One region of the Staphylococcus sp. AS1337 genome, then DNA from elsewhere that is predicted to be linked to it. Evidence: riboswitches for the same ligand, from Rfam matches in the RefSeq annotation. Region 1 holds a riboswitch; each other region holds the start of a gene.

Region 1 (8,191 bases):
CACCTTTATCAATTTCTTTAAATGCAATTTCTACAAGTCTGGCATAAAATGGTGCTGCACTTATGATTAAAGCAGGTAATGCCCCCGTTGGACCACTAATCGTGCCTAACACTAAACTTGTAAATGGAATTAATAAAAGTATTAAAATAATAAATGGTATCGCTCTAAACAAGTTAACTATAAATGAAACAACGCTATAGAAAACTCTTGCTATAGGTGATTTACTTTTAGCTGATAAAAATAGTAATACACCTAATATTAAACCTAATACAAAGGCAAAAATTGTCGAAATAACTGTCATATAAATTGTTTCATATGTCGCTAACCAAACTTCATCCCAGCTGACGTTTGGCATTGTAAACATCTCGCGGAGGATGTCACTCAATGAATTACCCATGTCTTAACACCTCCACTGAAACATGTTGCGCTTCTAAGTCGTTTTTGAACTTTTCGAATTTTTCTGAATTTACATTGCTCAATTGAATCACTAAGAATCCAAGCGAACCATCTTTTGTATGTTTAATATTAGCTTCTAATATGTTCACATCGATATTATGCGTTTTTGTTATGTATGACACTAGGGGTTGCGTGGCATTATTCCCTGTGAAATTCAAACGTACAACATAATCATCTTTATTAAGTGATACTAAGTCACTAATAGATTCGTCAAAATCATCATTTAAATCATCTTTAACAAAACGTTTTGTAACTGCATGTTGTGGATTTTCAAAGACTGTGGAAACTTGACCTTGTTCAATCACACGACCGTTTTCCATAACAGCTACTTCATCACATATACGTCTAATAACATGCATTTCATGTGTGATAATCACGATTGTTAAATTTCTTTCTTCTTTAATTTTCAATAATAATTCTAAAATTTCATCTGTTGTTTGAGGATCCAACGCACTTGTCGCTTCATCACAAAGCAATACAGTTGGTTCATTTGCTAACGCTCGCGCAATACCGACACGTTGTTTTTGACCACCTGATAGCTCTGAAGGATATGCACTTTCTCTACCTTTCAGTCCAACAAGTTCTACTAATTCTTTTGCCCGTTGTTTTGCTTCACGGCGAGGCACTCCTGCTATTTCCAATGGAAATGTAATATTATTTAATACAGTACGAGACCATAGTAAATTAAAATGTTGAAATATCATGCTCACTTTTTGACGTTTTTTTCTTAACTGTGATTTTGATAGCTTACCAATTGTATCTCCATCGATAATGACGTCTCCTGAAGTTGGTTGTTCGAGGTTATTTAGAAGTCTAATTAAAGTACTTTTCCCCGCACCTGAAAAACCAACTACTCCAAAAATCGAGCCTGATTGAATACTTAAATCAACATGATCTACCGCCAGTACGTCCTGTTTTTTCGTTTTGTACTTTTTGACTATTTGATTTAACTCAATCATTCTGTTTCCTCCTTGTGTTGCTAATCCTTCAATTAAAAAATGCTTCCCCTATGTTCACCGAAGTATAGAGAAAGCAAAATAGCTTCTCTCATCTTCTAAAGTTTTAAAACTTTATGTGAATTGGCACCATTTCTTTTAAAGACGGTTGCCGGGCTTCAAAGGGCACATCCCTCCACCTCTCGTGATAAGAGTTTCATTATTTAATTATTTTTAATCCTACCATTGTACTAATATTTCGTCAATAACTATTTTAAATTTTCTAACAGATAAGGCACCGATTGAAATGCATAAATCCTTTTTTGCTCTTCGCCTTTTGACATTACTAATAAAACTGGTACAGATTGAATTTCATACGATTGGCTAAAATCAGGATGAAAGTTTAAGTCCATTTTTATTGTAGGTAATTGTAAGATATCGTTAGCAATATCCAGCATTCGTTCAGAAACCTTACATGTTCCACATGTTGGTGTATACCCAAAGATAAGATACTTATCTTCATTTATATATTTATTGACGTCAACGCGTTGCTCACTTGTTACATTCATGTTAATAAACTTACCCTCTCAGCTATATAATCCAATTTTGCTTTCGCCACCCTTTCCTCATCCTTTACTATAAAACCATGTTTTTCTAATACTCTAGATAGATATGGTTTAGGACAACGGGCAACTTCACAATATTGTTTATCTACCCTTATATGTCTACTTTCACTTAAATAGCGTTTGAACCATTTTCGTATTCTTTCACCTTCATCATCCGAATCTACAAGAATATACACTTGTTTGTCATATAGAGTATCGATCATTTCATCTAATTTATCCACACCCATTGTACCATTTGTGCAGATAATTTCTATAGGTTGATCAATCACTTGTTTGACACGCTTCTTGTCTGACTTTCCTTCGACAACAATTGCTTGGTTCAGTATCGTCATGACATCCACCCTCTAAATGTTGATAGTAAATCTTTCTACTTAGTTCTTCACAATCCGTGATGACAATAAACATAATTTACATAGTTAAAATATTTCTTATTATAATAAAATAATTTATCATTTTTTAAAGTTGAGGTGAACTCGTTAGACTTATAAAATCACTAACTCTCCAATAGCCTCAATGATAAGAAAAAACTCCAAGATAGTTATATCATGGAGTTAAGTGTTATGTTATTCGCCAATCATTTCTGAATATTGTTCAGCAGTTAATAATTCATCTAATTGACTTTCATCACTTAGTTCAACTTTAACCATCCAAGCTTTTTCGTAAGGTGATTCATTTACGAATTCTGGGCTATCTTCTAACTCATCGTTAGATTCAACTACTTTACCTGATACAGGTGCATATAGTTCTGAAACAGTTTTTACGGATTCAACACTACCAAAAGTGTCGCCTTCATTAATTTCGTCATCAACTTCTGGTAATTCAACGAATACGATATCGCCAAGTTCACCTTGAGCATATTCAGTGATACCAATTGTTACTGTATTACTTTCAACTTTTACCCATTCATGTTCTTTAGAATATTTTAATTCACTCGGTACTGCCACGAGAATCCCCTCCTAAATGATTTTACATATTAATGATGCCATATGCATACCATACAATCAACTATTTCTTAGCATATTAATATTATTATAATCTTTTCATAACAATAGATGAAGCGTTTACAAACACAACTTATAATTTCAACTTTTAGAGATGGCTCTATTTAAAGAGATGGCTCTATCTCCAAAAGAGGAATTAAGATAACCATGTTTCCTTATATTGATCTTCTTTGAAACCAACTGTAACTTTGTCTCCAGAAATAGCTAATGGTCTTTTGACCAACATACCATTAGTTGATAATAAATCTAACTTTTCATCATCAGTAAGGTCCTTCATTTTGTCTTTAAGACCTAATTCACGATATTTAGCACCGTGCGTATTAAAGAGTTTATTTATATCGATATCTGTCGCCTCTAAAATTTCTTTAAACTCGTTTTTAGTGGGCGTATGTTGTACTATATCGATTGGTTCAAAGCTCACACCGTAGTCTTGTAAAAATTTTGCTGCTTTTTTACAAGTAGTACAATTAGGATATTGGTAAAATTTTATCATTATTCTGTACCTCCTATAACTAGTTAACATTAATATATCAAATTTATTGCCAAAACGCTCTAATTAATAAGCTGATTTTTTTTATAACTTCAAAATGTCCGTTATAATAAGCTTAATTATATTTTTAAAAAGGAGAAAATTATGAAACCTATTAATACAAATGATGCATTTAAAGAAACTGTACAGAGTGATAACCCTGTCATTGTAAAATTCGAAGCTGGCTGGTGCCCTGACTGTAAAGCAATGGATATGTGGATTGACCCTATCCAAGAAAAATATAATAATTACGACTGGTTTACAGTCAATCGTGACGAGCTTGAAGATGTTGCAGCTGACAACGATGTGATGGGCATACCAAGCTTACTAGTATTTAAAAACGGAGAAAAATTAGCTCACTTACACTCAGCTAATGCGAAATCACCAGAACAAGTAGAAGCATTTTTAGCTGAAACATTTAAATAATTGATTAATAAATGAGATATTTCATCTCATTTTATGGGCTGGGAGAAATTAATTGTCCCAGCCTTAATCATTGTAATGACAGCATTTTAAAGAGCCACTCCTTTAAAGAGCCACTTCTCAATTTATTGAGTTAGTGGTTCTTATGCATGAGCGTAAGCTATTGTAATCAGTTTTAAGTTAGTGTGATATATTCATGAATATGAATTTCAGCTCAGATAAAGCTCCTGTTAGCATTAGTCATCTTTATCGAAATATAATGACGCAACTTTTTAATATTTGAGTATATAATTATAAAAATTAAGAATGAGCAATCAAAGTCAAATTTCACTTTTGATTTTGATTGCCCATTCTTAAAATAACTTTAAAACTTTTCTATTACTTGATCAGTATGACGCTTTCTATGTGGCATTTCATCCTGTAAATCTGTGAGATACAAGAAACCTACAAGTTGTTCATCATCTTTTACATTAAATATCGATCTTATTTCAGGGGTAAATATATATGCCGGTGATTTCCAACATGTGCCAATACCCGCTTCATGTAATAATAGCATTAAGTTTTGTGCGAAAGCCCCAAATGCCATATTATTCTCTAAATCTTCTCGTTGTCTTGGGTCTCTTTTTAGAATTAAGGCAAGCATGCCACCAAGATTTGTAACAGTGTTATAATGATTTTCTTGTTTTTTATCTAAATTAGGGAATGCGACCTCTGAGAGTTGTTTACTCATAGAACCCAAGCGATCTTTAGCAATATGAACCACTCTCCAAGGCTCTCTCATGCCATGATTAGGGGCATCTGTCGCTTGCTGTATCGCTTGATATAGAGCATTATCATCTATAGTCATGTCTCTTTTAAAAACCTTAATACTTCTACGATGTGCAATTGCATCTTGTAGTTCCATTGATTATCGCCCTTTCGTTAGTGATAATTATTTTCAATTATAAATCAGGCGACCACTATTTTCAAACTACTCATATAATTTAATTTGTTGCTTTAACTTTTCAACATGGATTTGACCAGGTGCTTTTGGATCGTCTAAGCAACCATATGAAACTGAGCCTCCAAACAATCCCTGAGCAGTTCTTGAAATTAATCCAAGCTTAGACATCGCTATACCAACAACTTGTTGTGAAACTGTGTCTGCAGTCTCAGACATTGCATTTAATAGATTTAGAACATCTTGTTTATCATGAGGCATAACTGCTACTTTTAAATAATCTGGTTCAAGCTGATGCATTTTATAATATAAACGTTTTAATACTTCCAATTTAGGTGTTTTCTTAAAGTTATGCTGTGATAATACAACTTCTATATTTTCACTATGAGCTGATTTTATCAAGGTTTGATATTTTTCTATAGGCATCCCTTCTTCATATTCAATATCTATCATATCAACATAATCTAATGGGATTATTTTCTCTAGCACATTTAAGTATTTATCATTTGCTAATTGACCTTCTCCACCTTGAATCTTTGTTCGATATGTTACTAACAATTTTTTATTTAAATTTAGATTATATATGTCTTTAGCAATTTTTGCTACAGATGCTTCATCAAAATTTAACCACTGATCAATTCTTAGTTCTATAATATCTATGGAGTCTTGATATTGTTTTAAATCCTCAATTGTATGTTGTGCAAGTTCATGTTTGGGTGCAATTGTAACAGCTATATCAACTTTGGCCATGTTTAAACTTCCTTTTATTAGTAATATTGAAATTATTGTATAACAATTTCTAAAAATAATACAATTAAAAAACATATAAATTACTCAGTGAAATGATTTAAATAATTTTTCTTGGGTAAACATGAATTAGAAGTTTTTAAGGAGGTCATAAAATGGCAGTAAATTATGAAACGAAAGCAACAAATACAGGTGGACGTAATGGTCACGTTCAAACTGACGATAAAGCAATTGATGTAGCAATTGTACCACCGGCTCAAGCTGATGCTGAAAAAGGCACAAACCCAGAGCAATTGTTTGCAGCAGGTTATGCTTCATGTTTTAATGGCGCATTTGATTTAATCTTAAAACAAAACAAAGTGAGAGGCGCTGAGCCAGAAGTTACTTTGACAGTACGTTTAGAAGATGACCCAGAGGCTGAAAGTCCTAAATTAAGTGTCTCAATTGATGCAAAAGTAAAAAATGTATTATCTCAAGAAGAAGCTGAGAAATATTTACAAGATGCACACGAATTTTGTCCATACTCAAAAGCTACACGTGGCAACATCGATGTCGACTTAAATGTAGCAGTTATTGACTAATATATTCCCCCGAAAAGTTCTTAATTGAAACTTTTCGGGGAGTTTTTTTGTCTTTTTATTCCTGGTGTACAATCTAGATGTTTTAGTACTTAATGAATATTTAATTAATTTTCCCCTTCATCTTTATTGTGAGATAAGATGTAAGTAATCAACACTGCAAAAGAAATCAGGATTAGCACTACCAGTGAAACTATAATAGTTATTAAAGCTCCCACAATTTATGCCTCCATTCACATTTATGCATATTGATATATTATACCATAATTATCATATCTATATTATTTGCTTAAATTATTTATTAATATTAATTATAAAGTTTATAAAAAATAATTCTTTTTCATAATGAATTGAAAATACTCACATATTTTTGCAAAAAATTAAAGATAGTATTGCTCAAATAAATTATTTCCTTTAATATTATAATTAAATTGGCAAACGAGAACTATTTATCCATTTTAAAAAATACTTTGCAGAGGTTAGGAGGCATTTAATGACTCAAATTCGCTATTTAACAACTGAAGATTTTTCTAATTATAAATCCTTGTTACTACAAGGTATTAATAAAGAACTCGAAGTATTAGCCTGGAAATTACAAAATGAGAAATGCTTAAATGATACAGATTTACACAAGGTACTATCCTCAGACTCAACAGATTGTATCGTTCTTGGAGCTTTTGAACAGGATATACTTATTGGCGCTGTTACACTAATTCATCATCAAACCTATAGCTTGTCTCATAAAGCAACCTTAGAAAATATGTGCATTAAAAATGTAGATCAAAATTCTAAAGAAGAAATTTCAAAAATGCTTATGCGCCAGATATTTGAAATTTGTAATGAAAAAGAAATTGAAATATTGATGACTTCACTTATTTCAAATAACATTAGTGGTAAAGTCTTTTTTAGTAACTTAAATTTTGAAACACTTGTGTTGGAACAGCATGCTAGAAAATACGATAATTATTACGTAGATGAGCACTGGCTTATTTATTATTTTGATGGAAATGACAGTGACTTATTTGTTTAATAGCTATAATTGCTAAATCGTTGTCACAGGGCAACTCCCCCCTATTTCATAATTAATTTTAAATGAAAGTTGATAAATTGTTTTTTATTTCAAAGTACCTAATTAATATGAGCCTAATCTACTAATCTTAAAAATGACTTGCAATTATATTGCTAAACAAATATTATTTTTGTTAAGTGCTATTTTATTAATAAATATTCTATTCATCTTATTATTTAAGAGAGGGCTGAACATTTTGAAATATGCTACAACGTTATTATCACTGTTCTTGTCATTAATCACACTTGCTACCCCATTATTAGTAGTTAATAAAGTTTTAGAGGGTAACCTACCAATATTAGCAGGTGGACTATTTATCTTAGGCGTTATATTAATTAATATATATGCAGCAATACGTGGCGACCGTATTGCTAATTTATTTGCCTTATGTGTCTCCATCTTTTCATTCATCTTATTAAGCTATCCGTTATGGAAACCTTTTGTAATTGGTTTTTTATATTACTAAATAAATATCCCTACTTATTTATAAAAGCTTTATGTTTACTTTGTTTGTAATCATAAAGCTTTTTTATAGTTTATTAATGCAATAAATATGAATTTACACATTTTTAATTTTACAAATTTTCTGAAAACGCTATAATATAAAAAATAAGGGGGAGAACGTTATGAATTTAGCACTATTAGGTTTTATCATGATTATTATTTTTATGATATTAATCATGACACGTAAAATGTCCGCATTAACAGCTTTAATTGTTTTACCAACGATTTTCGCTTTGCTTGGTGGCTTCTACGCTGGGTTAGGTAAATTTATGCTCGAAGGAATAGAAACAGTTGCACCGACTGGGATTATGCTTACATTCGCTATTCTCTACTTCGGCGTCATGATAGATGCAGGTTTATTTGAGCCTGTAATTAACCAAATC
Region 2 (8,191 bases), on a different contig from region 1:
ATTATTTAATTATTAAACCTGGAGAGAAAATACCTGTAGATGGTATAATTCTAAAAGGAAAAACTTCTGTAGATGAATCTATGTTAACTGGTGAATCTATACCCGTTGAAAAAGCACAAAACGATTATGTTATTGGTTCAACAATGAATCAAAATGGCGTTCTCACAATTGAAGCAACAAAAGTAGGCAAAGATACTGCGCTCTCTTCTATTATTAAAGTAGTTGAAGAAGCTCAAGGTTCTAAAGCACCTATCCAGAGACTTGCTGACATTATATCTGGTTATTTTGTGCCTATTGTAGTTGGGATCGCGATACTAACATTTATTATATGGATTACTTTAGTACACCAAGGTCAATTTGAACCAGCCTTAGTAGCAGCAATTGCCGTAATGGTTATTGCTTGTCCTTGTGCACTTGGGTTAGCTACTCCTACTTCTATTATGGTAGGTACTGGAAAAGCTGCCGAGAACGGTATTTTATTTAAAGGTGGAGAACATATTGAACGTGCGCATCAAATCGATACCGTTGTCTTAGACAAGACGGGAACAATCACACACGGAACACCTGTAGTCACTGACTTTGATGGCGATAATGAAGCATTACAATTATTAGCTAGCGCTGAAAAAGCTTCTGAACATTCACTCGCAGAAGCTATCGTAAATTATGCAAAAACAGAACAAGTTAATTTATTAGAAGTTCATGACTTCGAAGCGGTACCTGGACGCGGCATCAAAGCTACGATTGATGGAAAATCTTTATTAGTAGGTAATCGTAAATTCTTAGAAGATTATCAAGTAACCATTAGTAGTTCTGAACTACAATTATCCAAGTTTGAACAATCAGGTAAGACGGCTATGTTGATAGCGATTGATCAAAAATTACGTGGTACAATCGCAGTAGCCGATACTGTCAAAGATTCTACCAATAAAGCAATCCAACAGTTACATGATTTAAATATCGAAGTCGTCATGTTGACTGGGGATAACCAACGTACAGCAGAAGCCATTGCCTCACAAGTTGGTATAGATATAGTCATTGCACAAGTGTTACCAGAAGAAAAAGCGGCTAAAATAAAATCATTACAAGCTAATAATAAGACAGTAGCCATGGTTGGAGACGGCGTAAATGATGCACCAGCTTTAGTCCAAGCAGATATTGGTATTGCTATCGGTACAGGGACAGAAGTTGCCATAGAAGCTGCTGATATTACCATTCTTGGTGGCGATTTGTTACTAGTACCTAAAGCAATCACAGCTAGTAAATCGACTATACGTAATATACGTCAAAACTTATTTTGGGCATTTGGTTACAACGTTGCAGGTATTCCTATTGCTGCACTAGGGTTACTTGCACCATGGATTGCTGGTGCTGCAATGGCTTTAAGTTCTGTAAGTGTTGTCACTAATGCACTTAGATTAAAACGCATGAAATTATAATTAAAATTTGAGATGATTCATATGAATATCATTATTTTTAAGGAGGTGATTGATATGACAACTGAAACAATTAAAGTAGAAGGTATGAGTTGTGAGCACTGTAAACACGCAGTAGAAAGTGCATTAACAAATTTAGATGGTGTATCAACAGCTAATGTTAATCTTGAAGAAGGTAATGTTAAAGTTGATTTTGATGATAACAAAGTCACATCACCAAACATGTACGAAGCAATAGAAGATCAAGGTTATGACGTAAAATAATATATTAAAAACACGTCAAATATAAGCATCATCGATAACACGATTGAATTAAGATTTATAAGGTATGTTCTCAAAACAAAGTGGCTAGGACATATATAATGTCTCAATCTCCACTCAGTGTGATAGCAGTTGCTGATTAGAGTTGAAAAGCTTGGTCTAAAAGCTTTTCAACTCTAATTTGCTTTGCCAGGGGTAGGACAACGAAATTCTTTTTGAAAAATTAGGTTTCTGTCCCGCCCCTTTTTTATATTTAATATTTTACATCTTAAATATACATAATTGCTCCTTATTAATTTACGCGTAATTTAGTGTCACCAGTCTCAATAACATCAATTGTCGCATCTAAAGCATCGACAATGAGGTTTTCAACGGCAGCATCTGTATAAAAAGCAATATGAGGTGAAACAATAACATCTTGTCGTTCGATTAATTGCTTTAATACTTCATCCTTTAATTCTGAATGTCGTTGATCACTTGGAAACAATCCCTTTTCCCCTTCATATGTATCAAGTGCTACTCCTTTCAAAGTACCGTTATCCAGTGCGTGTATTAGCGCACTAGTTTTTACAATGGAGCCTCTTGCACAATTGATAAATACTGATCCTGGTTTAAATTCATTAAACAATGCATCATCAAATAAATAATCATTATCCTTACTTGCAGGAATATGAACCGTAACAATATCCGCTTCTTGCACAGCTTCATCAATACTATTAGCATACGTTAAAAATGGCTTATAGCGTTCATTAGGAGCAATATCATAAGCAATAACTTCAGCTTCAAAGCCTTGTGCAAATATCTTAGCAACAATTGAACCGATACGACCAGTTCCTATAACAGCAACTTTCAAATCTTTAATAGATCGTGATAAGATAGCTGGTTGCCATCTAAAATCATATGAAGCTGTTTTCTGTTGAATATCATTATAATTTCTGACCAAATTAAGTGCTTGTGATACCGTATATTCAGCAATAGAATGCGGGGAATAAGATGGCACATTAGAAATAATCAAATCATATTTTTGAGCTAAATCGAAATCATATATGTCAAAACCAGCACTTCGTTGCGCAATTTGCTTAATTCCAAATTCATGTAACTTGCGGTATACATCTTCACCAAAAGGAATTTGCTGTGATATCGAAACACCATCAAAGCCTTTTGTACGATCGACAGTTTCTGACGAAAGTAATGCTTCATCTAAATCGACAGTCACACTATGCTTTGTTGACCATGCTTTAATATAAGGTAAATCTTCTTCTCTTACTCCAAAAATTTTAATACTTGTCATAAGTTAATCACTCCAATAAGATTTATTCTATTCATAAAGGTGCTTAAGCGATTGTATTCTTTCCGCAGCCTCTAGTAACGATACATCATCTAAAGCTAAAGAAATACGCACATAATTTTTTCCATGTTCTCCAAATGGTATACCTGGTGCAACAAGAATTGACTGTTCTTGTAATAAATAATCAACAAAACTTTCTCCATCAAAGTCTGTCGGTGTACGCAACCATAAGAAAATACCACCTTTCATTGGTTCAAAAGGTATGTCCGCTTGTTGTAATTTAGCTTCAAATTCATTTCTACGACGTTTAAATGTTATATTTTGCTCTTCTAGAAAATCATCATAATTATTCAAAGCGTATGTTGCTGCGTCCTGCAATGCACCAAACATACCTGCATGTGTATGTGACTGATATTTTTTTAATGCTTGTATAATATCTTTATTTCCTACTGCAAATCCAACTCTAAAACCTGACATATTATATCCTTTAGATAATGAAAATACTTCTACTGCTAGGTCTTTTGCTCCATCTGCTTGCAATATACTAGGATTTTTAGCATCAAAGCCAAAGGCACTATACGCAAAATCATGAACGATCTTTGTTTTTGTTCCCTTAAAACGCTCAATCGCTTCCTCAAATACTGATTTTGTAGCAACTGAACCTGTCGGGTTATTTGGATAAGTCAAATAAACTAAACGTGTATTGAGTAATGTTTCTTTGCTTATTTTGTCCCACTGAGGCAAATAATAAGGCGGCTCTAAAACGAGCGGTTGTGGTTGTGCATCGGCAAGTAACACCCCTGCTTTATAATCCGTATATCCTGGATCTGGTAGTAATACATTTTCTCCTGGGTTAACGATACATGTAGGTAAACCTACAAGACCATTTTTAGTACCATATAGAATACACACTTCATCTTCTTTATCTAATTCAACTTGAAATTGTCTTTGATAAAAATCTACTATTGCTTGTTTAAATGAGTCTTTACCATGGAAAGCAACATACTTTTGATTATCAGGCTGACGTAGCGCATCAGCAAAACAGTCAATAATTCCTTTGGGAGTTTCACCATCAGGAATACCTACAGCCATATTAATTAAAGCTAAAGGACCATGTTCTACTTTCTGTCCCATTGTTTTTGCGAAATAACTATCTGGTATCTGTGCCAATCTATCCGAAATTGCCATAAAAGTCCTCCTATTAAAAAAACTATATGCCGACCTGTGTGGCATATAGTTACACATGTCACCTATCTTTCAAGCATTAACGCTTGCTGGAAGTAGCACAGTACTTTTATATAAAAGTCTGTTGCTGAAGCTTCATCAGGCCAAATCCCTCAGCTTCTCTGGATAAGTTTATTTTTAAATTACCATTAATTTTATCAGAATATTCACGCTTGTCAATCTACTTATAAAACAAAAAGTGACATCAAAATCTCATAGAATAATAAGACCTAGATGTCACTCACATAAAAGCATCAAATAAAATAATAAAACCCGGAACATAAACGTTCCGGGTTTTTCAACCTAAGATAACTAAACATTTCTATTTAGTTATTTAGATCTTACCACCATCCATTAGAAGCACGGAAAGCCATCGCTGCTTCCATTGAACCGTAACGGCTTTCACCGTAGTTAATCATACCTTTAGTTTGGCTAGCTACTGAACCAGTTCCCCATGATTCTTTAGTTTGACCTAAACCTCTGTAACCTGCTGGGTTAACAGCATTTGGGTTACCGCTTGATTCAGGCATTACAATTGAATTCCACATAGCTTCTGTACCACCTGAAGCTAAGAATTGAGCTTTAACTGATCCACCAGTTGATGCAGCTGATGTTTGAGCAGCTTTATAAGTTCTAGTTGCAGCACTTGTTTGTGCAGTTTGAACATTTGAGTTAGATGAAGCTTTAGGAGCTTCAACTGCTGCTACTGGATTATTACTTGATTGTTTTTGAGCACTTACTTCGCTAGCTGAAGTTTCATTAGTATTTGTAGTTGCTTGAGTAGTTACATCTTGTACTGAATTAGAAGTTGCACTTTGAGCACCTGCAGCTGTGTAATTCCATGACCAAGATTGACCATTTGAAGTGAATGTATATTCATTTCCACCTAAAACGAAGTTATAGTTGTACGCGCCAGCGTGTAATGGTTTTTGGTTTAATTCTTCAGGATTGTTTTGAGCTAAATCAGCTAAATGCGCTTTATCGATATTTTCTTCTGAAGCGTGAGCTTGATTGTGATCTGCTGTTGTTGCATATCCTGTTACACCTAATGCTACTGCTAATGATGATGCTAAAATTGTTTTCTTCATAATTAAAAAATCCTCCAAATTAAAATCTTTTTAAGTAAAATTATATTTTCGTTAAATTATTTATCGTATGTGCTAAAATCGATTAATTTTTATGCTTTATTTTTTCGCCACAAATAATATAACACATATTTCGCCTATTTATATTACACTTCCATAACAAAACGTTACAAAAGAAAAGACTCTTTGTAACATTGAAATACTATTGTTTTGTTTTGTAATGCATAATTCTTGCATTGTTTTCAAAATATATTGTGTATAGCACTGATATATTAAGCTTCGTCCCTTTATCAGCGAACGGTTTCACATTATCTGAATTATTACAACAAACCTTTTTGTTACACAATTGTAAAATAATAAAAGAATAAAAAATATATATTTTGGAGTAAAACTTGCAATTTTTTTTGTCTAAATTTTAAAAAGACCACTGCTTTGTGGCCTTTTTAATATACTTTATTATTTTATCCAATATCCAAAACATTACATTATATTACAAAAACAACTATACATTTTAAACATTATATATAATTTTACGCCAAGAATTTAAAAATTTCTCTATCATATAATTTCAACGTTTTCATATAAAATGTATTTATCAAATACCCCATTACAAATGGAACTACAAAAAACGCAATAAATACGTATATTAAATTTAATAATACTGAATCTTCCATAAATCTAAATGCACTTATTGGCCCAACAAGCCCAATAATTCCAAAACCTGCTGATTCTTTTGTTCCACCAATTCCTATGAGCGCACCAACAAAACCAGTGATTAGTGCATTTGAAAAGATTGGTAGTAAAATAATAGGATGCCTTACCATATTAGGTATCATCATTTTCACACCACCTAAAAAGATTGTCAGAGGTACGCCTGCTCTATTTACCTTTAACGTCCCTGCAACTAATGCACCTTCACATGCCACAATTCCAAGTGAAGCAGAACCAGCCGCTAGACCACTAATACCTATAGCTAATGCAGTAGCTACAGTTGATATAGGTGAAATAATTATAAAACTAAATACTAATGCAATAAGCATAGACATCAATACTGGTTGTAATTCTGTAAATGTATTGACTAAATTACCAATACCAGTTGTAATCATTTGGACATATGGCAATATAATTACGCCAATAAAGCTAGCTATGACACCGACAATGGTCGGCAGAATAATTAACGTTAAACTACCAAATCTTTCTCCAACGACTAATATTAAAAATACAGCAATTGCTGCAGTGATCATTGTGTTAATAAGATCTCCAACACCTACAAGCATCCAAGCACCATCTTTAAATTGCGCTGCGCCACTCCCCACAAAAGCAGAGCTCGCCACAACAGCCGTTGCTAAAGGTGATAAATTGAATCGCATTGCTATAAGTGCACCAACTAATAATGGTACAGTAAATTGAATACTTTCTACTACTTGTAATAATGTTTGAAAAACCTGGTACTTAGGAGCGAAAAGTTTAAATAGTTCTCCTAATATAGCATTAGGTATTAACCCTGCTACTATAGCAATTGCTACACCAGATAGTACATTATATAAAAATTGTTTTGGACTTACTTTAATCATAGAAGTTCCCCCTAAGCTGAAATAAATACTAATATATCACATTTTCTTAATTTTCAGAATATTGTTCCTGTATTTTCCTCAAATATTTTTATATCAAATTAACAACTAAAATTACACAACTATGATCAAAATATTACAGCATAAAAAAGTAGGTAGCCGAAATCTCAATTTTAAATTCACTTTCGGCTACCTACTTCTATATATAATTAACACGTTTTCATAATCAACAAATTTTAGTGTTTCATTAAATTTGTTGTTAGTACCAGCCCTTGAGATGCTGTTTCAAAAAATTCCAATTTTTGCAATTGGGTCTCCTTAGGTAAACTTTTTTCAAATTGTTCCCATATCCATATAGCAATATTTTCAGCAGTTGTATTCATTTCGGGTAATGTGTCATTTACCAACTGACCATCTAAATACGGTTCAATTTCTGTTTGGTATAATTTATCTACTTCATTGAAATCTAATGCCAATCCATATATATCTATATCTGATAAAATCTCAATATTAAATTGATATTGTTGATCTTCTAGGTCTTTATGCACTGTATTTGTAAAATAAATTCGATTATCACAAGTAAATTTATAATAATTCTTTATCAAAACTTGACCATTGCGATATTTAAACTGGCCAGGTGGTTGAATATGATCAAATTTAGTCATTACGATCACTCCTATAGTCATTTTTATTAATATACCCTTTTATATAACAAGTACATACTTATCCATAAATGTTTCTTATTCAATTTTTAAAGGTAATGATAAAACTAATTAGGTAAACATTGGAGGAGATTTATTACATGACGGTATACATTCAAAGAATTTATGAAGACAAACAGCAAGAAGGCTTACGGATACTCGTAGATCGCGTATGGCCAAGAGGTATAGCTAAGAACGATGCAAATTTAGATCATTGGATCAAAGAAGTAGCGCCAACTTCTGAATTAAGAAAATGGTTTAACCATGATCCCAAGTTATATGCTGCTTTTAAAGAAAAGTACGAGAAAGAACTTCGCGAAAATATTAGCCAAAAACAAGCATTTGAAGAATTGCAGAATAAAGTTTCTGAGACTTATAAAGATATCATTTTATTATTTGGCGCTAAAGATAAAAAGCATAATCAAGCTGTTGTGCTTCAAGCGTTATTACAGTAAACAACTATAATTAAAATAAATGAACGTAAAACTACCGCTTACCCTATCAGCACCTTAGGGTAAGCGGTAGTTTTTTTTATAATGATGTTACAATATACATTCTAGTCATTTTAGTTCATATAGACTTTTCTCACCATCTGGTAATTTTTCAACAAAATCTTTAGGATCTTCTG
Region 3 (8,191 bases), on a different contig from region 1:
ACTAAGACCAGACACGGTTGGAAAACCTAGCGATAATGTTGAAGTGAAAATTTCGCAGCCAAATGTTAATGGTCATGGAGAATTATTGATTAAAGGTGACAATGTCATGAATGGTTATCTTTTTCCAATGCATAAAAAAGATACCTTTGTAGATGGTTATTTTAAGACTGGTGATATAGCAGAAATAGATGAAGAAGGTTATGTCGTGGTATATGACCGTCGAAAAGATTTAATTATAAGTGGTGGAGAAAATATATACCCTTACCAAATAGAAACAGTCGCTAAAAAGCACGAATCTATCGAAGATGCAATGTGTGTTGGTGTTGAAGATGCTACATGGGGAGAAGTACCTTATTTATATTATGTTGCTTCAGAAGCTATAACCAATAAACATTTAATAGAATTCTTCCAAAATCATCTAGCAAAGTATAAAGTGCCAAAACAATTCAAGCGTGTTACTTCGTTACCTTATACATCAACAGGTAAATTGCAGAGAAAACATTTATAAAAGTAATAAGGAGTTTATATGAAAATAGTTGATATGCATCTATACCTCTATGACGAGCGCTTTAATACACCAATTATTACACCTAAAATAAAACTAGAAACACGTAAAGCATTGTTTGTAGCTTTAGTTACGGAAAATAATTCATATTACTATGGAGAGTGTAATGCGTTTGAAACTGATTGGTATACAAATGAAACGATTGATGATGCCCAAATACAAGTGAAAGATTGGTTCGAAAGTATTAAAGATATAGAGTTTTATACATTCGATGAAATATTACGTAGTTTAAAACATCTATCTAAATATCCGGCAACTAGAAGTATGATTGTAATGGCTTGCTATCAAATGTTTTTCAAATTAACAGATTTTAGCGTAGCCTATGGTGCAACAATTAGCGGTTTAGCAGAAGAAAATATTTTGCAATTATCCCAAACACAACCCCAACGTGTTAAAGTGAAATGGTCTGATTCAATTTTAAGTGATATTAAATCAATTAAACAATTACCATTTAAACCAGATATTGTTGTAGATGCAAATGAATCTATAACCGATTCGGAGATATCAAAGCTAACAACAATTGGGTATAATCAATTATTGTATATTGAAGAACCGTTTAAATCTTTAAATAAGCTAAATCAGTTTGATGCATACGAATTACCACCAGTTGCTATAGATGAAAAGGCAGACACGATAAATAACATATTAGAAGTTATAGATGATTTCGCTATAGACGTTGTTGTATTGAAACCATTTAGACTAGGTGGAATCGATAAAGTGATGGATACCATTAAAATTCTTAAGGAAAAAAATATAAAAATAGTCATAGGTGGTATGTATGAGTATGGATTAAGTAGATATTTTACTGCGATGTTAGCCCAATTTTCTAGTTATCCCAGTGATATCACACCAGAAGGTTATTATTTTGAAAAAGATGTGGTTGATCGTGCGGGTATATTAAAAGGAGACTCAATCTATTTTGAGCCTCCAAAGGTTAAAAGTACAAGATTAACACGAATTTATTGATTTTTTTTGTTATCTTTTTTCTTAAGGGGAACTGGGTCAAAGCCGCCTTTATGAAGCGGATGGCATTTTGAAATCCTTTTAATACCTAACCAAGTACCTTTTAATGCACCATACACCTGAATTGCCTCTCTGGTATATTCAGAACAAGTAGGATAAAAACGGCAAGTTGCGGGCGTCAAGGGCGATATAAATCGTTGATAAATATGAATGAGTCCAAGAAATATAGTTTTCATAAATTTTGCCTCCAACAAATAACTTAGCTTTAGCATAGTTAGTTTAACATAATAAGGGGAAGAGTGATGTATATGAAGTTTAAAGATAAAGATAATGACAACGTATATTTATCATATAAAGATAAAGAAGATATTGCTGACGGAAATCATGTACTTATTATTCCGAAATATAAAAATCAGTTGCTATTTACAAACCATAAATTACGTGGTGTTGAATTCCCAGGTGGTAAAAAAGAAGACGGAGAAACAAGTGAAGTAGCTGTTGCACGGGAATTATTTGAAGAAACCGGAGCAAAGATAGCGCAATGTGAGTATATTGCACAATATGAAGTACAACGTACGAATGGCTTATGTTTCACAAAAGATGTATTTATGGTAAATGTATCAGAGATAAGTGATCAAGATGATTATTTAGAAACAAATGGTCCTTTATTTTATAAGAATATAGCTGAGATCCCAGAGAGTAAAAAAAGTTATTTGTTGAAGGATGATGCGATTTTACACTGTTTAGAGAGAGTGATATCACTTGGATTTTATAAATAGAAAGCGTATGCCAATTGAATCAATACATCATATATTTGATGAAGTCACATATTGTGTTGATAACTTAAAAGTTCGAGGCTTAATAATGACGCCAAAAGAAGACGTAAAAAGAATTGTGATATATCTACGAGGTGGTAAGGGCCAAGTAGGTAAAGTACGAGCAGCTAGAATGATGCAATTTGCAAATACAAACACTTTAGTCTTTGGTCCATATTATAGAGGGAATAATGGTAGTGAGGGTAAAGATGAATTTTATGGGGCGGATTTAAATGATGTTATGGTTGCTATACGTATACTGCATCAAAAATACCCTTATGCTGCCATTCATATGGTTGGATTTTCCAGAGGTGGACTTCAGGGTTTGCTCACATTTCAAGATTTACCTATCTCAAGTTATATTATCTGGGGCGGAGTATCTGATATATACTTAATGTATGAAGAACGCGTTGACTTAAGAGGTATGTTGAAACGCATGATTGGTCATCCTAAAAAGCAAGCTGTTGCCTATCAGCAGCGAGATGCATTAGCTCAGATTACTAAGTCAAGCCCGCCTATACTTATTGTTCATGGTGGAAAAGATAAGCAAGTAGGCATTCATCATGCCTATCATTTAGCACAGCAATTAGAGGAAAAGGGAACAACTTATCGTACGTTTTATCAAATGTTAGAAGGTCATGTACCGAGACCATTGGCTCTAAAACAAACGCTTTGTGAAATTAAACAGTGGATGATAGATGTGGAAGAGAATAAAATATAATAGAGTATATCAAAAGAGAGGATTGGTTTCTAATACCCAATCCTCTCTTTTATATCATATAAATTAACAAATATTATTTAAACCCGCCACGTGTTGCTAGATCATCAACTTCTACCCCGAATTTTTCGAAGTTGTGATTGAAACGGTTAATTAAATCTTGAGCTTGCTCTCTATAGGCTTCTGGCTTACTCCAAGCATTAATAGGATTCAATAGCGTTTGAGGTACATCCTCAACTTCAACTGGAATATCTAAACCGAACATATCATCTTTAATATATTCAGCATCTCTTAATTGCCCTGTGATTGCTTGATTTACCATTTGTCTTGTGTAACTTAGGCTTATACGACGTCCTATGCCATATTTACCGCCAGTCCAACCAGTGTTTACAAGATAAACATCTACATCGTGTTGATCGATTAAGTTACCTAATAAATCAGCATAAACTTTAGCGTTTAGAGGTAAGAAAGGTGAACCGAAACATGTAGAGAATGAAGGTTCTGGCTCAGTTACGCCACGTTCTGTACCAGCTAATTTAGCAGTGAATCCACTCAAGAAATGATACATTGCTTGATCTTTGGATAGTTTTGAAATAGGCGGTAGAACACCAAAAGCATCTGCAGTTAAGAAAATAATTGTATTAGGATGAGCTGCTTTAGATGGTGTTACAATATTTTCAATGTGGTTGATTGGGTATGCTGCACGAGTATTTTCTGTGTATTGATTATCATCGAAGTCAACGTCACCATCTTCGTCAACAACAACATTTTCTAAAATAGTACCATATTTAATAGCGTCATAAATTTGAGGTTCTTTTTTATAAGAAAGGTTAATTGCTTTAGCGTAACAACCACCTTCAATGTTGAAAATACCATTTTCATTCCAACCATGTTCATCATCGCCAATAAGTTTACGTGTTGGGTCAGCTGATAGTGTCGTTTTACCAGTACCAGAAAGGCCGAAGAATAAAGCGACGTCACCTTTGTCTCCAACGTTAGCTGAACAATGCATGCTCATAATGTTATCTTTAGGTAGTAAATAGTTCATTACGGAGAAAATACCTTTTTTCATTTCACCAGCATACTCAGTCCCACCAATGAGGATAACTTTATGTTTGAATGATATGATGATAAATGTTTCTGAGTTTATGCCGTCAATTTCTGGATCGGCTTTAAAATGCGGTGCTGAAATAATTGTGAAGTTTGGTTTGATTTCTTGAGCTTCTTCTTTTGAATTAGGACGTATAAACATATTTTGAGCAAATAGATTATGCCACGCCAATTCATTTACAACAGTTAATTTCAATTGTGAGTCGTGATCACTACCGGCATAACCATTGAATACATATAGTTCATCTTTTTTGTCTAAATAGTTTAGAACCTTATCATATAATTTTAAAAATGTTTCTTCTTCAATCGGTTGGTTAATAGTACCCCAGTCAATATCATCTCTATAAGATGGCTCATTTACAATAAACTTATCTTTTGGTGAACGACCTGTATATTTACCTGTTCTAGCGTTAATTGCACCTAATTCGGTAAGTTCGCCTTCATCATTATCTAAAATCTTGTTATACAACTGTGTTGTAGATAATTGAAATAATGAAGATTTTTTGTCTAAAATACTTTCAATTTTGTTCGTATAAGTGTATGTATCTACAGCCATACTAATCCCTCCAACGCTATTTAGTTATTGTAAGCCTTTACAATTACAGAGTATAACACATATATATCAATAGTCCATACCAATTTAAAAGGAATTTTAAATAAATATTAATAAATGTAAAATTGACATTATATCGCTGATTCTGTACTATAGGACTTAACGGATTCTCTTATCCTGAGTGGCGGAGGGACATGGACCCAATGAAGCCCAGCAACCTCTTCTTAATACGAAGAAAGGTGCCAAACCGTTTGCAGACAAATATCGTCTGAACGATAAGAGCGAATGGACGTATAAGGGCCTTCTCTCTATTTATTGATAGTGTAGAAGGCTTTTTTAATGAGCTCAACAGAGAGAGAATTTTCGTAATTTAAAACTAAAGGAGCAAATTATGACTTACAATAGAAGATTATTCACTTCAGAATCGGTAACAGAAGGGCATCCAGATAAAATAGCGGATCAAGTATCTGATGCTATATTGGATGAAATATTGAAAGATGACCCAAACGCACGTGTTGCTTGTGAAACGACAGTGACTACTGGTATGGCGTTAATTTCAGGAGAAATATCAACAACAACATATGTTGATATTCCAAAAGTGGTCAGAGAAACAATTAAAGAGATAGGCTACACGCGTGCTAAATACGGTTATGATAGCCAGACAATGGCAGTATTAACGGCAATTGATGAACAGTCACCAGATATCGCTCAAGGTGTCGATACAGCTTTAGAGTATCGTGAAGACGCATCAGAAGAAGAAATCGAAGCTACAGGAGCGGGAGACCAAGGTTTGATGTTCGGTTATGCTACGAATGAAACGGATACATACATGCCTTTACCAATCTTCTTGTCACACCAACTTGCTAAACGCTTATCAGATGTACGTAAAGATGAAATATTAAATTACTTACGTCCTGATGGTAAAGTACAAGTAACTGTGGAGTATGATGAGCAAGATCAACCACATCGAATTGATACGATTGTCGTGTCAACACAACATGCTGAAGATATCGAATTAGCACAAATTCAAGATGATATTAAACAATATGTCATTTATCCAACAGTGCCAGAAGCACTTTTAGATGAGAACACTAAATTTTATATTAATCCTACTGGTCGTTTCGTTATAGGTGGACCACAAGGTGATGCAGGGCTTACTGGACGTAAAATAATTGTTGATACGTATGGTGGTTATGCACGTCATGGTGGGGGATGCTTTAGTGGTAAAGACCCAACTAAAGTTGATCGTTCTGCTGCTTATGCTGCACGCTATGTAGCAAAAAATATCGTTGCTGCTGAATTAGCAGACAAATGTGAAGTGCAACTTGCATATGCAATTGGTGTAGCTGAGCCTGTTTCTATTTCTATAGATACATTTGGTACAGGAAAAGTTAAAGAAAATGAATTGGTTGAGGCAGTTAGACAACATTTTGATTTAAGACCAGCTGGAATTATTAAAATGTTAGACTTGAAACACCCTATTTATAAACAAACTGCTGCATATGGTCATTTTGGTCGTACAGACGTACTATTACCATGGGAAAAGTTAGATAAAATTAATTTATTAAAAGATACAGTTAAAGCTTAACTAGAACAAAAAATTTTTTAACTTTATTCTCGAATGCTATGCGTTTATCTATTATAATTAAGTTACTGAACACATAAAGGAGCGTTTTTTGTTATGAATTCATTTGGACCATTAGAGATTGGTTTAATTGTGGCAATTGTTGTAGCAGTAATTTGTTTCATTTTATTTATCATTGCTTTGAAAAGTAAGAAGAAAGCACAACAAAAGGTAGAAGAACAATACAAAACCAGAGAACAAAAACTAAGCGATGAGCATGAAGAAGAATTAGAAAAAGAAAGAATAGAAAATAAAAAAACAGTAACAAAGCAAAAAGAAGAATATAATGCTACAGTTAGTTCGAAAAATAGAGAAATTGATGCATTGAAATTATTCTCTAAAAATCAAAGTGAATATGTAACTGATATGAGACTTATTGGTATTCGAGAAAGATTAGTAAATGAGAAAAGAATTCGCCCAGAAGATATGCACATTATGGCCAATATATTTTTACCTAAGAATGAATTTAATGATGTACAGCGTATTAGTCATTTAGTGCTTACGCGTACTGGTTTATATATAATTGACTCACAATTATTAAAAGGTCACGTATACAATGGTGTGAGTGCCGCACAATTTAAAGAACAACCAACAATGGAGCAAGTGTTTAACACGTTGGACCTTGATAGACAAGAACCACAAACTCTTGTATTAGATCAAAACGAAGATGAAAACTCATTATCTTTTGTTAATTATACGACTCATTTGAATGATATTGAGAAACTAGCTGGTGATATTCAAACAGAATTGAATTTAAAATTCACACCAACAACAATTTTATATTTCAATCCTAAAAATGAGGGTGATGTAACAATTTCAAACTATGCGCAAAGTTCAAATACCAAAGTGTTAGTTGGTCCAGAACAATTGGATGAATTCTTCAATAAATTTGTATTCCATGGTCGCATTCAATATAACGTTGAAGATTTACAACGTGTTATGGATGAAATTGAATCATTTAACTAAAGACACAAATTTCATATTTTGAGAATAAATAATGCTATGTAGTATAAACTGTCAACAAAAGTATTTAGACTTTTGTTGACAGTTTTTTTTGGATTATAAAACTTTAAAAATATTATCTGATACAGCCTACATATTTAATTTAGCCATAAATTAAATATACGATTGATGACATACGCTATAAAGAATTGCAAAAATAAAAATTAATTGTAAACATATAGGCATTTTTATTTATATATTTGGGAATATTGATTAGTATAATAATTAACAAAATAAAAAGGGGATTTTAACTTGGAAAATATTACATTTTATAATGGGAATGAAATGCCGATTGTTGGATTGGGCACATTTCGTGTGGAGAATAATGACGAATGTGCAGCATCAGTAAAACATGCAATTGAAAATGGTTATACACATATCGACACAGCAATGATTTATGAAAATGAAGATAAAGTAGGTCAAGGTATTGCTGAAGGATTAGCTTCAACAGGATTAAAAAGAAGTGATTTATTCATTACTTCTAAATTATGGCTTGATGATTACGGTCGTCAAAATGTCGCTGATGCATATGAAACAAGTTTAAACAAATTAGGTTTAGACTATTTGGATTTATATCTAATGCACTGGCCTGGAATTGATGAAGCACTGATGATTGATACTTGGCAGGGTATGGAAGACCTTTATAAAAATGATAAAGTGAAAAATATTGGTGTAAGTAACTTTAATATTGAACATTTAGAAGCATTATTAGCACAAGTTTCAATTAAACCAGTAATAAATCAAGTAGAATTCCACCCATATTTATTACAATCATCTTTAAATAGATATCTGGAAGTTCAAAATATTCATATGGAGTCATGGTCACCATTAATGAATGCAC

The links. A riboswitch is a leader RNA that binds a small molecule or an ion and turns the genes downstream of it on or off. The one in region 1 is predicted to bind S-adenosylmethionine.
Region 2: linked by a shared signal. The riboswitch ahead of ACSUE0_RS06585 (aminotransferase class I/II-fold pyridoxal phosphate-dependent enzyme) and the one ahead of ACSUE0_RS09365 (methionine ABC transporter ATP-binding protein) in region 1 are both predicted to bind S-adenosylmethionine.
Region 3: linked by a shared signal. The riboswitch ahead of metK (methionine adenosyltransferase) and the one ahead of ACSUE0_RS09365 (methionine ABC transporter ATP-binding protein) in region 1 are both predicted to bind S-adenosylmethionine.

Annotation. Positions count from the first base shown of each region.
Region 1 covers NZ_JBOIHZ010000005.1:17,960-26,150, reverse strand. The annotation lists gene ACSUE0_RS09370 (methionine ABC transporter permease) at 1-397, opposite strand, end outside; gene ACSUE0_RS09365 (methionine ABC transporter ATP-binding protein) at 390-1,415, opposite strand; SAM riboswitch class I at 1,501-1,606, opposite strand; gene ACSUE0_RS09360 (thioredoxin family protein) at 1,661-1,960, opposite strand; gene ACSUE0_RS09355 (toprim domain-containing protein) at 1,957-2,349, opposite strand; gene gcvH (glycine cleavage system protein GcvH) at 2,581-2,961, opposite strand; gene ACSUE0_RS09345 (arsenate reductase family protein) at 3,155-3,511, opposite strand; gene ACSUE0_RS09340 (thioredoxin family protein) at 3,653-3,973, shown strand; gene ACSUE0_RS09335 (nitroreductase family protein) at 4,335-4,874, opposite strand; gene aroD (type I 3-dehydroquinate dehydratase) at 4,941-5,660, opposite strand; gene ACSUE0_RS09325 (organic hydroperoxide resistance protein) at 5,813-6,238, shown strand; gene ACSUE0_RS09320 (GNAT family N-acetyltransferase) at 6,729-7,265, shown strand; gene ACSUE0_RS09315 (hypothetical protein) at 7,501-7,770, shown strand; gene ACSUE0_RS09310 (CitMHS family transporter) at 7,931-8,191, shown strand, end outside.
Region 2 covers NZ_JBOIHZ010000003.1:228,345-236,535, forward strand. The annotation lists gene ACSUE0_RS06570 (heavy metal translocating P-type ATPase) at 1-1,436, shown strand, start outside; gene copZ (copper chaperone CopZ) at 1,491-1,697, shown strand; gene ACSUE0_RS06580 (D-lactate dehydrogenase) at 1,987-2,985, opposite strand; gene ACSUE0_RS06585 (aminotransferase class I/II-fold pyridoxal phosphate-dependent enzyme) at 3,013-4,170, opposite strand; SAM riboswitch class I at 4,230-4,339, opposite strand; gene ACSUE0_RS06590 (transglycosylase) at 4,548-5,294, opposite strand; gene ACSUE0_RS06595 (PTS transporter subunit IIC) at 5,822-6,865, opposite strand; gene ACSUE0_RS06600 (6-pyruvoyl trahydropterin synthase family protein) at 7,099-7,527, opposite strand; gene ACSUE0_RS06605 (DUF488 domain-containing protein) at 7,665-8,018, shown strand; gene ACSUE0_RS06610 (M23 family metallopeptidase) at 8,124-8,191, opposite strand, start outside.
Region 3 covers NZ_JBOIHZ010000002.1:8,470-16,660, forward strand. The annotation lists gene menE (o-succinylbenzoate--CoA ligase) at 1-508, shown strand, start outside; gene menC (o-succinylbenzoate synthase) at 527-1,531, shown strand; gene yidD (membrane protein insertion efficiency factor YidD) at 1,525-1,764, opposite strand; gene ytkD (RNA deprotection pyrophosphohydrolase) at 1,837-2,307, shown strand; gene ACSUE0_RS02815 (alpha/beta hydrolase family protein) at 2,291-3,064, shown strand; gene pckA (phosphoenolpyruvate carboxykinase (ATP)) at 3,138-4,727, opposite strand; SAM riboswitch class I at 4,894-5,006, shown strand; gene metK (methionine adenosyltransferase) at 5,116-6,312, shown strand; gene ACSUE0_RS02830 (nuclease-related domain-containing protein) at 6,406-7,314, shown strand; gene ACSUE0_RS02835 (aldo/keto reductase) at 7,603-8,191, shown strand, end outside.